DNA from 2 places in the Bradyrhizobium sp. B025 genome. Region 1 is predicted to be linked to the other one. Evidence: predicted binding sites of a transcription regulator. Region 1 holds the regulator's gene; the other holds the start of a gene.
The links. The regulator HrcA, encoded in region 1, represses chaperone genes, less so after heat shock. The targets are predictions, from matches to a motif close to GTTAGCACTCNCNNNNNGNGAGTGCTAAC.
Positions count from the first base shown of each region.

Region 1 (7,373 bases):
CGATCACCAGCACGAACTCGCCGCGCGTCTCCAGCGCATCCGCCTCGCGTGCCAGCTCGGTCAACGTCGCGCGCGAAATCTCCTCGTGCAGCTTCGTCAGCTCGCGGCAGATCGCGGCCTCGCGCGTCCCCATGATCTCGGCGAGATCGGCGAGCGTGTCCTGCACGCGGTTGCCGGACTCGAACATCACCAGCGTCGCATCGATGCGGGCAAGCTCGGCAAGACGCGAGCGGCGCGCGGCGGATTTTGCCGGCAGAAAGCCCTCGAAGAAGAAGCGGTCGGTCGGCAGCGCGGCGACCGACAGCGCCGCCAGCACCGAGGAGGGGCCGGGCAGTGCGTAGACGGCGTGGCCGGCGGCGCACACCTCGCGCACCAGCTTGAAGCCGGGATCGGAGATCAGCGGCGTGCCGGCGTCCGACACCAGCGCGATCGAGCCGCCCTGCGAAAGCCGCTCCAGGATCTTCGGGCGCGCCGCCTCGGCATTGTGCTCGTGATAGGGCTTGAGCTGCGCGGAAATGTCGTAGCGCTCGGTCAGGCGCCGCGTGATGCGGGTGTCCTCGCAGGCGATGACGTCGACCCCGGCGAGCGTCTGAAGCGCGCGCAGCGTGATGTCGCCGAGATTGCCGATCGGGGTCGCGACCAGATAGAGGCCCGCGGCCGCTTTCGGCGCCGCAAGACGATGGGCGTCGATGGAGAAGCCGCGCGGGGCGGCGTCTGGGCCTTCAGGCGTATTTATCGGGGCCGGCTTTGCGCGCATAATGAAACGAACTTAGGCATGATCCCCGGGGCTGGGAACCGGTCCTCCGAAAAAGATCGCGGCTAGGCCAAGGGGCGGGGCAAGGACTGAAGAGGAGTGGAATGTGATCCATCCGGCATCACATTCCAGAGGGAATGCAGCGTCAGCGCCATATTCGCGGCGGAAACGCCGCCTTGATGCTGGGTGACCGACGGCGGACAGCTGGCCGGGACTTTAAGGTGCGGTCGCGTTAAGCGGTCATTATCCTTTTGTTTTGGTTAACTATTTGCCGACAATATGCCTGAATCCGCGGCTTCTGTCGCGACAAGTTTGTTGTGACCGGCCGGCGACGGCAGGTCAGAAGAGAAGCCACCATGCTGGGCCCGCGTCATCCAAAATCTCCCGATCCGGGGCCCCAATCGTCGGGTGCGACCCGGCGGAGCGCGCTCGGCCTGTTGCTCGGTGCGCCCTTGCTGTCGGCCTGCGCCGGCGTGCAGCAGAGCCTGAGCCAGTTCTCTAATCCCTTCAGCAGCTCCTCTACGCCCCCGGCTCAGCCGGCCGGGCCGCCGCAACAGGCCACCACCGCCGGCACCGGCGGGGTGAAGGTTGCCGTGATCCTGCCGCTCTCGGCCGCCGGCAACGCCGGCCTCGCCGCGCAATCCATGCGCAACGCCGCCGAGATGGCGCTGGCCGAATTCCAGAATCCGAACATCCAGCTCCTGATCAAGGACGACAATGGCAGCCCGCAAGGCGCGCAGGCCGGTGCGCAGCAGGCGATCGACGAAGGCGCCGAGATCATTTTGGGACCGCTGTTCGCGCAGTCGGTGCCGGCGGTGGCGCAGGTCGCGCGCACGCGCGGCATTTCCGTGATCGCGTTCTCGACCGATTCCAGCATCGCCGGCCGCGGCGTCTATCTGCTCTCGTTCCTGCCGGAGTCCGACGTCAATCGCATCGTCGAATATTCCGCCAGCATCGGAAAGCGCTCCGTCGCCGTGCTCGTGCCCGACAATGCCTATGGCAATGTGGTCGAGGCCGCAGTGAAGGCGGCGGTGCCGCGGCGCGGCGGCCGTATCGTCGCGTTCGAGAAATACGGCGCCGACCGCGCCACGCCGGCGCGCACCGTGGCGCAGCAGCTCGGCAGCGCGGATGCGCTGTTCATCGCCGATGACGGCGATGCGGTGGTGACGGTCGCCGATGCGATGACGGCCGCCGGCGCGAACTTGCGCAACATCCAGCTGCTCGGCACCGGCCTGTGGGACAATCCGCGCGTCTACGCGAATGCGAGCCTGCAAGGCGGCCTCTACGCGGCGCCCGATCCGGCCGGCTTCCGCGCCTTCTCCGGCCGCTACCGCACCAAATACGGTGCCGAGCCGATTCGCACCGCAACGCTCGCCTATGACGCGGTCGCCCTCGTCGCCGCGCTCGCGCGCACGCAGGGCACCACCCGTTTCTCGTCCGACGTGCTCACCAACCCCTCGGGCTTTGCCGGCATCGACGGCCTGTTCCGCTTCCGCGCCGACGGCACCAACGAACGCGGCCTTGCGGTGATGAAGGTGACGACCGGCGGCGGCGTCGCGGTCGCGGGCTCGCCGAAGAGTTTTGGGGCTTAGCTGTTCTTTCGCCGTCGTCCTGGCGAAAGCCAGGACCCATACCGCGTGATCTATCGAGTGACTACAGTGCGAGTACCAGCAAAGAATAATTGGGACTCTTCGCCAAACTCCTCCCTGGGGTAATGGGTCCTGGCTTTCGCCAGGACGACGATGGGGAGAGAGCTCAGGCCGCCAGATCCGCGACCACCGCATCCAGCACCGGGAATCCGCTGCTGGTCACGCGCAGCCGTCCCGTCGCATCGACCGTGATCGCGCCTTCCTCGCGCAGCAGCGCGATGCGCTTGGGGTCGAGCGAGCGGCCGGAGAGGGCGGTGTAGCGTTCGGGATCGATGCCTTCGGCGAGACGGAGTCCCATCAGCAAAAATTCATCGGCGCGCTCCTCGCTGTTGAGGAGATCGTCGGTGACGACGCCGTGGCCGTTGGTCTCGACCCGCAACAGCCAGGCTTCGGGACGCTTCTCGGTGGCGGTGGCGTGCCTGATCCCGTCGATGTCGAGCCGGCCGTGCGCGCCGGGGCCGATGCCGGCATATTCGTCGCCGCGCCAGTAGACCAGATTGTGCCGGCATTCGGCGCCGCGCCGCGCGTGATTGGAGATCTCGTAAGCGGGCAGGCCGAGCTTGTCGCAGGTTTCCTGCGTGACGTCGTAGAGCGCGCGCGCGACCGCCTCGTCCGGCGTCTTCAATTTGCCGGCCTGGTGCAGGCCGAAGAACGGCGTGCCCTCCTCGATCGTCAATTGATAGAGCGACAGATGCTCGGCCGCCTCCGCGATCGCAAGACGCAGTTCATCGGCCCACATCGCCGGCGTCTGGTCGGGGCGGGCGTAGATAAGGTCGAACGAATAACGCTCGAACGAGCGGCGCGCGATGGCGACCGCGTCCAGCGCTTCGCGCGCGCTGTGCATGCGGCCGAGCGCCTTCAGCGAAGCATCGTCGAGCGCCTGCACGCCGAGCGAGACGCGGTTGACGCCGGCGGCGCGATAGCCGGCGAAGCGCGTGGCCTCGACGCTGGTCGGGTTCGCTTCCAGCGTGACTTCGACATCACGAGCGACCTGCCAGTGCTTGCCGATCGAATCGAGCACGGCGCCGACGGTCGCGGGCTGCATCAGCGACGGCGTGCCGCCGCCGAGGAAGATCGAGGTGACCTCGCGGCCGGGCGCGCGCTGCGCGGTCGTCTCGATCTCGCGCGCGAAGGCGGAGGCGAAGCGCGCCTCGTCGATCGCGGCATGGCGGACATGGCTGTTGAAGTCGCAATAGGGGCACTTCGACAGGCAGAACGGCCAGTGCACGTAGACGCCGAAGGCTTCGTTAGCGCGGCTCAAGGCAGATCTCCGCCAGTTTCACGAAGGCGCGGGCACGGTGCGACAGGGCAAGGCCGAGCGGCGGCAGGCCGTGCTTCTCGATGCTGGTCATCTCGCCGAAGGTGCGCGTGTGCCCGTCGGGCCGAAACATCGGATCATAGCCGAAGCCGGCGGTGCCGCGCGGCGGCCAGACCAGCGTGCCGTCGACGCGCGCCTCGACCTCTTCGAGATGATCGTCGGGCCAGGCGACGCAGAGCGCGGAGACGAAGTGCGCCTTGCGCTTGTCGGGCGCGGTCGCGCCGCGCTCCTGCAACAGGCGCTCGATCCGCGTCATCGCCGCGGTGAAGTCCTTGGTCGGTCCGGCCCAGCGCGCACTGTAGATGCCGGGCGCGCCGTCGAGCGCGTCGACCACGATGCCGGAATCATCGGCGAAGGACGGAAGCTTGGACGCGTGCGCGGCCGCGATCGCCTTGATCGCGGCGTTGCTGCGAAAATCGTTGCCGGTCTCGTCCGGCTCGGAAAGGCCGAGCTCGCCGGCCGACACCGCCTCGATGCCGTAAGGCGCCAAAAGCTCCTTCATCTCGGCGAGCTTGCCGGGATTGTGGGTGGCGATGACGAGCTTTCCGGTGATTCGGCGGTGCATGGGCCTATTGACTACGCGACGGCCAGTTTCTGCAAGTCCACGAGGCGCGCGATACCCTTCTGGGCCAGCGCCATCAGCGCCAGGAGCTCGTCTTGTGTGAACGGTTCGCGTTCCGCGGTGCCCTGCACCTCGATGATGCGGCCATCGCCGGTCATGACGAAATTGGCGTCGGTCTGGGCTTCCGAATCCTCGGCATAGTCGAGGTCGAGCACGGGCGTGCCGTTGTAGATGCCGCAGGAGATCGCGGCGACGTTGTCGCGCAGCACGTTGGCCTTGACCATGTTGCGCGCCTTCATCCAGTTGACGCAATCGGCGAGCGCGACCCAGGCGCCGGTGATCGAGGCCGTGCGCGTGCCGCCGTCGGCCTGGAGCACGTCGCAATCGACCGTGATCTGGCGCTCGCCGAGCGCTTCGAGATTGATGATGGTGCGAAGGGAGCGGCCGATCAGGCGCTGGATCTCGACGGTGCGGCCGCTCTGCTTGCCGGCGGAGGCCTCGCGGCGGGTGCGTTCCGAGGTCGCGCGCGGCAGCATGCCGTATTCGGCGGTGACCCAGCCGCGGCCCTGGCCCTTCAGCCACGGCGGCAGGCGGTCCTCCAGCGTGGCGGTGACCAGCACATGGGTGTCGCCGAATTTCACCAGGCAGGAGCCTTCCGCATATTTGACCACGCCGCGCTCCAGCGTCACGGGGCGCAATTCGTCGGGCGCACGGCGGCTTGGCCGCATGGGAAATCCTCCAAAACTCACGGGAATAGGCTGTTCGCGGTGCTTGTAGGTGGGGTGAGGGTGAGCGGCAAGGCCTTTTCGGTTTCCAAGCAACTGTCGAGCAAGTGCAAAACCACGCTTGTCAGGGGCCTCCCGGATGGCCAAATTATAAGCATCTGAGAGGAGTTGCTGTCTGTGGCCCATCACGATCCGATCCATCTGATCGCGCCGCGCGCAGGGCTCGCCCAGCTGAATGAGCGGTCCCGCGACATCTTTCGTCAAATTGTCGAAAGCTATCTCGCGACCGGCGAGCCGGTGGGCTCACGCAATATTTCCCGGCTGATCGCGATGCCGCTGTCGCCGGCCTCGGTTCGCAACGTCATGGCCGATCTGGAACAGCTCGGCCTGATCTATGCCCCGCATACGTCCGCCGGCCGGCTGCCGACGGAACTCGGCCTGCGCTTCTTCGTCGACGCCTTGATGCAGGTGGGTGACCTCAATGACGCCGAGCGGCAGTCGATCCAGAGCCAGCTCACCTCCGTCGGTCAGGCGCAGTCGGTCGAGGCGGCGCTGGACCAGGCGCTGACGCGGCTGTCGGGCCTGACCCGCGCCGCCGCGGTGGTGCTGACGCCGAAATCCAACGCGCGGCTGAAACACATCGAATTCGTCCGGCTGGAACCGGAAAAAGCGCTGGTGATCCTGGTCGGCGAGGACGGCCAGGTCGAAAACCGCGTGCTGACGCTGCCGCCCGGAGTTCCCTCCTCGGCGATCACCGAGGCCGGCAATTTCCTCAATTCGCGGATTCGCGGCCGCACCCTGGCCGAGGCGCGGCTCGAGCTCGAGACCGCGCTCGGGGAGGCCCGTGCCGAGCTCGATCAGCTGACGCAGAAGGTGATTTCGGCCGGGATCGCCAGCTGGTCCGGCGGCGAGAACGAGGACCGCCAGCTCATCGTCCGCGGCCACGCCAATCTGCTGGAAGATTTGCACGCGCTGGAGGATCTGGAGCGGGTCCGCCTCTTGTTCGACGACCTCGAGACCAAGCGCGGCGTCATCGACCTGCTCGGCCGGGCCGAGACCGCGGAAGGCGTGCGGATTTTCATCGGTTCGGAGAACAAGCTGTTCTCCTTGTCGGGCTCCTCGACCATCATCTCGCCCTATCGGGATGCCGCCGGCCACATCGTCGGCGTTTTGGGCGTTATCGGGCCGACACGGCTGAATTATGCCCGTGTGATCCCGACCGTGGACTACGCCGCCCGGATCGTCAGCCGCCTTCTGGGGGGCTGACCGGCGGCTGAGGCGATCACGGGCGCTTGATTTTCGGCGTCCGAAGCACGATATCCGGGCCAGAAAAATCCCTGAGACAAATTCGAAAAGAGAGCCGATGACCGATCGAGACCGGCAACCCGAAGACACGACCGCGCCGACCGGCGAGCCCGTGGTGTCGAAGCCCTACATCATGCCCGACGATCCCGAGCCGGGCTCGGTCGAGCTGTTGCAGAAGGAAGCCGCCGAGGCGCGCGACCGTATGCTGCGGACGCTGGCGGAGATGGAAAATCTGCGCAAGCGCACCACCAAGGAGGTCGCCGACGCCCGTCTCTACGGCATCACCGGCTTTGCCCGCGACGTGCTCGACATAGCCGACAACCTCCAGCGCGCGCTCGACGCGGTTCCCGCCGAGGCCCGCGCCGCGGCCGATCCCGGCCTGACCTCGCTGATCGAGGGCGTCGAGCTCACCGAGCGCTCGCTGCTCAACGCGCTGGAAAAGCACGGCGTGAAGAAGTTCGATCCGCAGGGTCAGAAGTTCGACCCGAACTTCCAGCAGGCGATGTTCGAAGTGCCTGATGCGTCGGTGCCCGCCGGTACGGTCGTGCAGGTCATGCAGGCCGGCTACACCATCGGCGAGCGCGTGCTGCGTCCGGCCCTCGTTGGGGTCGCCAAGGGCGGCGCGAAGGCTGCGTCCGCCGCCAACACCAACGAGCCGAACAGCGCGGCGAACTGAGTTCTGACGTCATTCCGGGGCGATGCGAAGCATCGAACTATGGTGCGCAGCTGCGCACCTGAGAATCTCGAGATTCCGGGTTCGGCTCTTCGAGCCGCCCCGGAACGACTGATGGCTGGTCTTACGCGCTCGCCGCGATATCCGCAGACTGAATCCGCTTCACGCCGGCCTTGGCCATGTCGGCCCAGGCTTTTGCCAGCGAGCCCTGCGTGTCGATGCCGCGGCAGGCGTCTTCCACGACATAGACTTCGAAGCCCGCCTTGCGCGCGTCGAGCGCGGTCCAGGCGACGCAGAAATCTGTCGCGAGGCCAGCGACGAAGACGCGCTTGATCTTGCGGCCCTTCAAATAGCCGGCGAGGCCGGTCGAGGTCTTGCCGTCGGCTT
Region 1 covers NZ_CP170150.1:7,187-14,559, forward strand. Annotated here, with positions in the region: gene rsmI (16S rRNA (cytidine(1402)-2'-O)-methyltransferase) at 1-757, opposite strand, end outside; gene ACE10W_RS00045 (penicillin-binding protein activator) at 1,111-2,346, shown strand; gene hemW (radical SAM family heme chaperone HemW) at 2,510-3,664, opposite strand; gene rdgB (RdgB/HAM1 family non-canonical purine NTP pyrophosphatase) at 3,651-4,286, opposite strand; gene rph (ribonuclease PH) at 4,298-5,011, opposite strand; gene hrcA (heat-inducible transcriptional repressor HrcA) at 5,186-6,274, shown strand; gene grpE (nucleotide exchange factor GrpE) at 6,372-6,989, shown strand; gene pncA (bifunctional nicotinamidase/pyrazinamidase) at 7,111-7,373, opposite strand, start outside.

Region 2 (7,373 bases), 1.5 Mb from region 1:
TGATGGGCGGATCGCACCAGCAGGCCTTCGGCGACACCAACGCCCTGGGCGACCGCAGCGCTGGTGGAAGTCCCTGGGGCGGCAGCGACCAGTCCGGCGGCTCGCTCGCGCGCGATGCCGGCCTCGACGACATCGGATCGAACCGCGACCGTGGCGGCGATTCCCGCCAAGGCTTTGTCGACCAGGCTTCGAACGACGACCAGAATTACAACGATCAGAACGACAATGACGACAACGTAGACCTGGCCGACGACAGCGATTTCGGCGGCGACGATGGCGGCAGCGATTATGCGTAAGGCCGCTCGATAGCGCGCAAACAAAAACGGCCGCCGATGGGGCGGCCGTTTTCATTTCGGGGCTCGGACCTCACATCACCACGACCCTGGTGCCGACATTGACGCGGCCGTAGAGGTCGATGACATCCTCGTTGCGCATGCGGATGCAGCCGGACGAGACGTTGGTGCCGATGGTCCAGGGCTCGTTGGAGCCGTGGATGCGGTAGAGCGTGGAGCCGAGATACATCGCGCGCGCGCCGAGCGGGTTTTCCGGACCGCCTTCCATGTGCCTGGGCAGGTCGGGGCGGCGCGCGATCATCTCCGCCGGCGGGGTCCAGTCCGGCCATTCGCGCTTGGCCGTGATCGCCTTGACGCCGGACCAGGTGAAGCCGGGACGGCCGACGCCGATGCCGTAGCGCATCGCCCGGCCGTTGCCCTCGACGAGATAGAGGAACTTGTTCGGCGTATCGACCACGATCGTGCCGGCACTTTCCTTGCCGCTATAGTCAACGAGTTGTTTCTCGAACTTCGGATCGAATTGACGCTGCCGCGGATCGACCGCCTCCTGCTGGAGACCTGCGCCTTGCTGATATCCACCCTGCATCTGCGGTTCGCCCATCGGCGGCAGGCGGCGCGGATCGTTGTAGCCCGGCTGCTGCTGATACACCGGCGGCGCGTAGGCCGGACCGCGGCCGGGCCCATCGCCGAACAGGAACTCGATGAAGCCGCCGCCCATGTTCGCGTTGGAGGCGACGCGCACCGGCGCCGGCGGCACTTGCGGCTGATAAAGCACCGCGGGCGGATCGTTCGGAACGGTATTGTCGAAGGCGCTGGCGCTGGTTGCGCCGGCAACGAGGGTGCAAGCGCTGCCGAGCAGCGCGACAGACATTTTCTTGAACATCGACGTACTCTGTACTGTTTCGTCTAGATCACATGCGTCGTGCAGAGCTGATGGCTGATCGGCGTCCGCGACGTGGTCAATAAAGAGCAAAAGGCGTTTCGTTTGGTAAACGGAAACGCCGTTTTGATTCACCACGTCGCGAGCGAGAGCCCAATTTGGCGATCAGCGTTTATTTTCGATGAAAGCCTCATGCTCATGGTTAATCGCTTCTTCTCGCGTCGTCGCGCGCGGCCGCGCAACAGTTCCGGTCGTGAACCTCGTGTTAAATTGCTTCTGCCTACAAAGACGCGTGAGTGAGGTGGGGGGAGTTTCTGATGGCTATTCACCGCAAACGTTTTCGTGTCGAAGAGGCTATTGTCGGCGAGATGCCCAGCCCCGAAATGATTGAGGAGGCTGCGCCGATGCATAGCGAGATCATGGCGGAGCTGCGCGCGATCCGCGCACAGATGGCGAAGGGCACCGCTGCCCCGCTGTCCGCCAGCGCGGCGATGGCGGCGATCGACGCTTCCACGGCCCATGAGCTTGCCGAGACGCGCACCATGCTCGACACCTACCGGGCGCAGATCGAGCAGTGCGAGAAGCTGAAGGTCGAGCTCGACCTCATCCACGACGCCATCGACCGCACCAAGCGCGAAATTGCGACGCTGCACGGCAAGAGCTTCGACGGCGGCGAGATGGCCAAGGTCAATGGCGAACTCGGCGCGGTCGTCGGCGGCACCGAGCAGGCGACCCAGCAGATCCTGGAAGCCGCCGAGTCGATCGACCAGGCGGCCAGCGCGATGTCCAAGGTGCAATCGGCCGACCAGCAGAAGCGGCTCGCCGACGACATCCAGGAACGCGTCATCTCGATCTTCGAGGCCTGCAACTTCCAGGACCTGACCGGCCAGCGCATCAGCAAGGTCATGACCACGATGAAGTTCATCGAGCAGCACATCAACGCGATGATGGAGATCTGGGGCGGCGTCGACGCGATCAAGGCCCATGTGCCGGCGCCGGCCGACACCCGCAGCGAGGACGAAAAACTCCTCAACGGTCCGAAGCTCGCCGGCGACGTCGGCCACGCCTCGCAGGACGACATCGACGCGCTGTTCGACTGAACGGACGCGGCATAGAGAAGAAGCAAAACGCCGGCGCGAGCCGGCGTTTTTTGTTTTTTGGGGATTTATCTCACGCTGTCATTCCGGGGCGGTCCGCAGGACCGAACCCGGAATCTCGAGATTCTCAGGTGCGCAATTGCGCACCATAGTTCGATGCTTTCGCATCGCCCCGGAATGACGGGAAGAACATCACGCCCTCGGGGCGCAGCGGACGTAGACCATGTTGCCGTAGCGGGTGGCGGCGTCCTTGTCGATGAAGCGGGTAATCAGGACGCGGCCGTCGAAGGACACGATCTCGCGGTCCTGCTCGCCGGGGGTCGGACCGGCCGGCCCGATATAGTTCTTGCCGCTGGGCGAGCCCTTCAGCCGCAATTCCTGCGGTGTCGCCTGGTCGGCCAGATGCATGACCACGCCGCCGGAGGTGCCGGCGCCGATCACGTAAGGATTCTTGCACTGGGACCGCGCGGCGGCCTCGGTGCGGGCGCGGTCGGCCGGGTTCTGGAACGAGGCGAGACCCCAGCGGCCGACGATCTCGTCGGCGCGGATGCTCGCCGGCATTTCCGGACCGGTACCGGGCTCTGCCTCGGGCGGCGGCGAGGACGACGAGAAGGACGGCAGGCTCATGCCGCCGCCGCAGGCGCCAAGCAGCAACGCCAAGCCAGATGCGGCCGCCAGATTGGCAACCGTGCGCGCGCGAGCTGAACTGATCATGGCATTCCCCCGAACAAGACCATGGCCGCACCCCTCCTGCAGCCAAGCGCAAAACCACCACCGGAGCAATGACGTCGTTTGATACGCCGGCGCCCCGAACACGTTTCCAATGCCACCATCCTATATCCGCCTCACCAATCGCTTAACCACCTTTGCTTGACAGGATCGCGGCCAAGCCATATTTCCGGGCGCACTATTAGCACTCGGAAAGCCCGATTGCTAAGCGCGCCGTTCGATCCTCGGGACGAGGGTGGACGGAAGCGCCGCCCCACCCACTTCCACTACTTCCGAAGCGAGCCTCCAAAGGGAAACGTCATGGCTAAATCCAAATTTCGTCCGCTGCATGACCGTGTCGTGGTCAAACGTATCGACGCCGAGGAAAAGACCAAGGGCGGCATCATCATTCCGGACACCGCCAAGGAAAAGCCCTCCCAGGGCGAGGTCGTCGCCGTCGGCCCCGGCGGCCGTGACGAGACCGGCAAGCTGATCCCGATCGACCTCAAGGTCGGCGACCGCGTGCTGTTCGGCAAGTGGTCGGGCACCGAGGTCAAGATCGACAACGAAGAGCTCCTGATCATGAAGGAGTCGGACATCATGGGCGTGATGGCCTAATGCCGTCAGCCTGAACGGCCGCTGAATGTCGTGCCCGGATCGCGTGATCCGGGCATCCATCCTTCCGCCGGGTTCGACCTGCGGATCCCGGAATCGATGCGGCCGGCAAAGCGGCAAGACGCAGCACGAAACAAGACACAGCACGAAACACGAGGGATTGCAGAAATGGCTGCCAAAGACGTCAAGTTTTCCGGAGACGCGCGCGAACGCATGCTGCGCGGCGTCGACATTCTCGCCAACGCCGTCAAGGTGACGCTCGGCCCGAAGGGCCGCAACGTCGTCATCGAGAAGAGCTTCGGCGCGCCCCGCATCACCAAGGACGGCGTCACCGTCGCCAAGGAGATCGAGCTCGAGGACAAGTTCGAGAACATGGGCGCCCAGATGGTGCGTGAGGTCGCCTCCAAGACCAACGACCTCGCCGGCGACGGCACCACCACCGCGACCGTGCTGGCCCAGGCCATCGTGCGCGAAGGCGCCAAGGCGGTTGCCGCCGGCATGAACCCGATGGACCTCAAGCGCGGCATCGACATCGCAGTTGCGGCCGTCATCAAGGACATCGAGAAGCGCGCCAAGCCGGTCGCTTCCTCCTCCGAGGTCGCCCAGGTCGGCACCATCTCGGCCAACGGCGATGCCGCCATCGGCAAGATGATCGCGCAGGCGATGCAGAAGGTCGGCAACGAGGGCGTCATCACCGTCGAGGAGAACAAGTCGCTCGACACCGAGGTCGACATCGTCGAGGGCATGAAGTTCGACCGCGGCTATCTGTCGCCCTACTTCGTCACCAACGCCGAGAAGATGACCGCCGAGCTCGAGGACGCCTACATCCTCCTGCACGAGAAGAAGCTCTCGGGCCTCCAGGCCATGCTGCCGGTGCTCGAAGCCGTGGTGCAGTCGGGCAAGCCGCTCGTGATCATCGCCGAGGACGTCGAGGGCGAGGCTCTGGCCACCCTGGTCGTCAACCGCCTGCGCGGCGGCCTCAAGGTCGCCGCCGTCAAGGCGCCGGGCTTCGGTGACCGCCGCAAGGCCATGCTCGAGGATCTCGCGATCCTCACCGGCGGCCAGCTCATCTCCGAAGAGCTCGGCATCAAGCTCGAGAACGTCACGGTGAAGATGCTCGGCCGCGCCAAGAAGGTGGTGATCGACAAGGAGAACACCACGATCGTCAACGGCGCCGGCAAGAAGCCCGACATCGAGGCCCGCGTCGGCCAGATCAAGGCGCAGATCGAGGAGACCACCTCGGACTACGATCGCGAGAAGCTCCAGGAGCGCCTCGCCAAGCTCGCCGGCGGCGTCGCGGTGATCCGCGTCGGCGGCGCGACCGAGATCGAGGTCAAGGAGAAGAAGGACCGCGTCGAGGACGCCCTCAACGCCACCCGTGCCGCGGTGCAGGAAGGCATCGTCCCCGGCGGCGGCGTCGCGCTGCTCCGCGCCAAGAAGGCGGTGGGCCGTCTCACCAACGCCAATGACGACGTCCAGGCCGGCATCAACATCGTGCTGAAGGCGCTGGAAGCCCCGATCCGCCAGATCTCCGAGAACGCGGGCGTGGAAGGCTCGATCGTCGTCGGCAAGATCCTGGAGAACAAGTCCGAGACCTTCGGCTTCGACGCCCAGAACGAGGACTATGTCGACATGGTCGAGAAGGGCATCATCGACCCCGCCAAGGTGGTGCGCACCGCGCTCCAGGACGCCTCCTCCGTGGCCGGCCTGCTGGTGACCACCGAAGCCATGGTCGCCGAGGCGCCGAAGAAGGACGCTCCGCCCGCGATGCCAGCCGGCGGCGGCATGGGCGGCTTCTGAGCCCACCGTTCCCTGACAATGTTGCGAAGGCCGCCTCCGGGCGGCCTTCTTTTTTGCCGACCATGGCTCACGCTTTCCGATTCAACCGACGGCCAAAACCCATTACGGTGGCGCCGATTCTAAAGCGCGATGAGGTCGGAACGAGTCGTCATCGCGCTTTAGGTTGTTGTTTGAGCATGATCTTTTCGGAAAACCGCATCACGCTTTTCCGGATCATGCCCCCTTGCTCGAGGATTTTATCGATGCGCGCGCTTCTGGTTTGCTCCACGGCCCTTGTGGCGGCTCTGCTTGCTGTTTCGCCGGAGGTCGCATCCGCCCAGATGAAGCTGTCGCCAAAGGCGACGGTGCCGGGCGGACCCGAGACGCGCTATTTCACCTCGATCGACGGGCTGATGGACGGCAATGCCGACGTGATCCTGAAGGAGACGCGCCAGGGCAAGACGGTCACGGCGGCCGTCCTCGACGTCTGTTATCCGGTCGCGAAAAATTCCGACCGCAAGGATCGCTTCGTCGTCAATCTCCAGGTCGCCGGTCAGACGCTGACCGGCACGACGCAGAGCCTCGGCGCGAAGGCGCCCGTCACCGTCAAGCTGCTGCGCAAGCCGACCGGAGACACTTTCGAATTCCGCGGCCAGATTGGAATCGGCCAGGCCGTGACCGAGGTCACCTCGCCCGACAATTCCGATCTCAGCGAGAAGGAGTTTCTGGACAACCAGACCTCCGACGACGGCATCACGCCGCAGCCGAAGGACTTCACCGACGTCTCGCCGGAGGCGATCGCGGTCAAGGTCAAGCTGGATGCGGCGACCGAGTTCCTGAAGAGCCTGAAGGGTCAGGAGGTCGAGGTGACGCTGGCGAGCCTCACCGTCGGCTGCGACGCGTTGCGCGCCGGCGAGCAGACCATCAACATGTCGGTCGACCCGGAGCGCGCCGGCGCGCTGCTGGCAAAATTCAAGGCGATGCCCGGCGTCACCGCCGCGGGCTGGACCGCGGGCATGACCGAGATGGACCGCACCATCCGCTTCGCCGCGGCCGACTGGCGCGACGGCGACAAGATCAACCGCGACAAGCTCGCAGCCGCCGTGGCGGGCGTGCTGGGCCGGACGCTCGCGGCAAAGCCGGTCTCGCAAAGCTTCAACCCGGCCACCGGCAAGCTCAAGCTGGTCTTCAAGCGGCCGAACCAGGATTTCCCGACGCTCGATCTGACCGACACGATCGAGGTCGCAGGGCTCATCTCGCCGGACAAGCCCGGCACGACCGACAAGCTCATGCTCTGGATCGGCAGCCCCGCCACCACGACCGCCGACGAGAGCAGCGGCGCCAAGCTCAATCTCTCGGACGAAGCTTCGGCCGACGAGGAGGGCGACCAGCCCGACGACAACGGCTCGGTCGAGGCGCTCGCAAAGGAATTGAAGGGCCAGCGCTGGGACGCCGACAAGTCGGTGTGGAAGTAGACGGAGACACCACCTCAACCCCGGCGAAGCCTTGGCGTAGCCGGGGTCGCGGGGTATGACAGCGAGGCTAATTGCCGTTCGCGCGGAAGCGCAGCGGCTTGGGGCCGAGAAGCGTCAGCACATCGCCCTGGCGCTTCCAGGTCTCGACGCTGCCGAGCGCTGCGACGAGATCGTCGTCGGCCTGGGCCTTTGCCGGCGGGCAGGACCGGTCCTGGATCTGGCCGGGGACGAAGATCACGGTGTTGCCGGCGACCGAGAACTGGCCCTTGCCGCCCTTGCACCAGAGCTCCAGCACGACCTCGCCATTGTCTCCAATCTCGATGTTCGGAATCCGCTTCGAGCCCGGCTGCGGCGACGCCTCCAGCGTCAGTTCGGTGCCGAAGGGAAAACCATCCTCCGCACGCGCGACAGTGGACATCGCAAGCACTGCAACCGTCGCACACACCATATGCCTGAGCGAAACCATGAAACCTCTCGAGCGACCTGATTTGCCGCACCTTCTATAAGACGGCGGCGCCATTGAGAA
Region 2 covers NZ_CP170150.1:7,475,266-7,482,638, forward strand. Annotated here, with positions in the region: gene ACE10W_RS35355 (DUF2076 domain-containing protein) at 1-296, shown strand, start outside; gene ACE10W_RS35360 (L,D-transpeptidase) at 367-1,176, opposite strand; gene ACE10W_RS35365 (protein phosphatase CheZ) at 1,491-2,273, shown strand; gene ACE10W_RS35370 (hypothetical protein) at 2,463-2,984, opposite strand; gene groES (co-chaperone GroES) at 3,300-3,596, shown strand; gene groL (chaperonin GroEL) at 3,762-5,393, shown strand; gene ACE10W_RS35385 (hypothetical protein) at 5,636-6,847, shown strand; gene ACE10W_RS35390 (META domain-containing protein) at 6,915-7,313, opposite strand.
Region 2: groES (co-chaperone GroES) is a predicted target of HrcA. The motif match lies at 3,180-3,208, and genes of this name have one in related genera.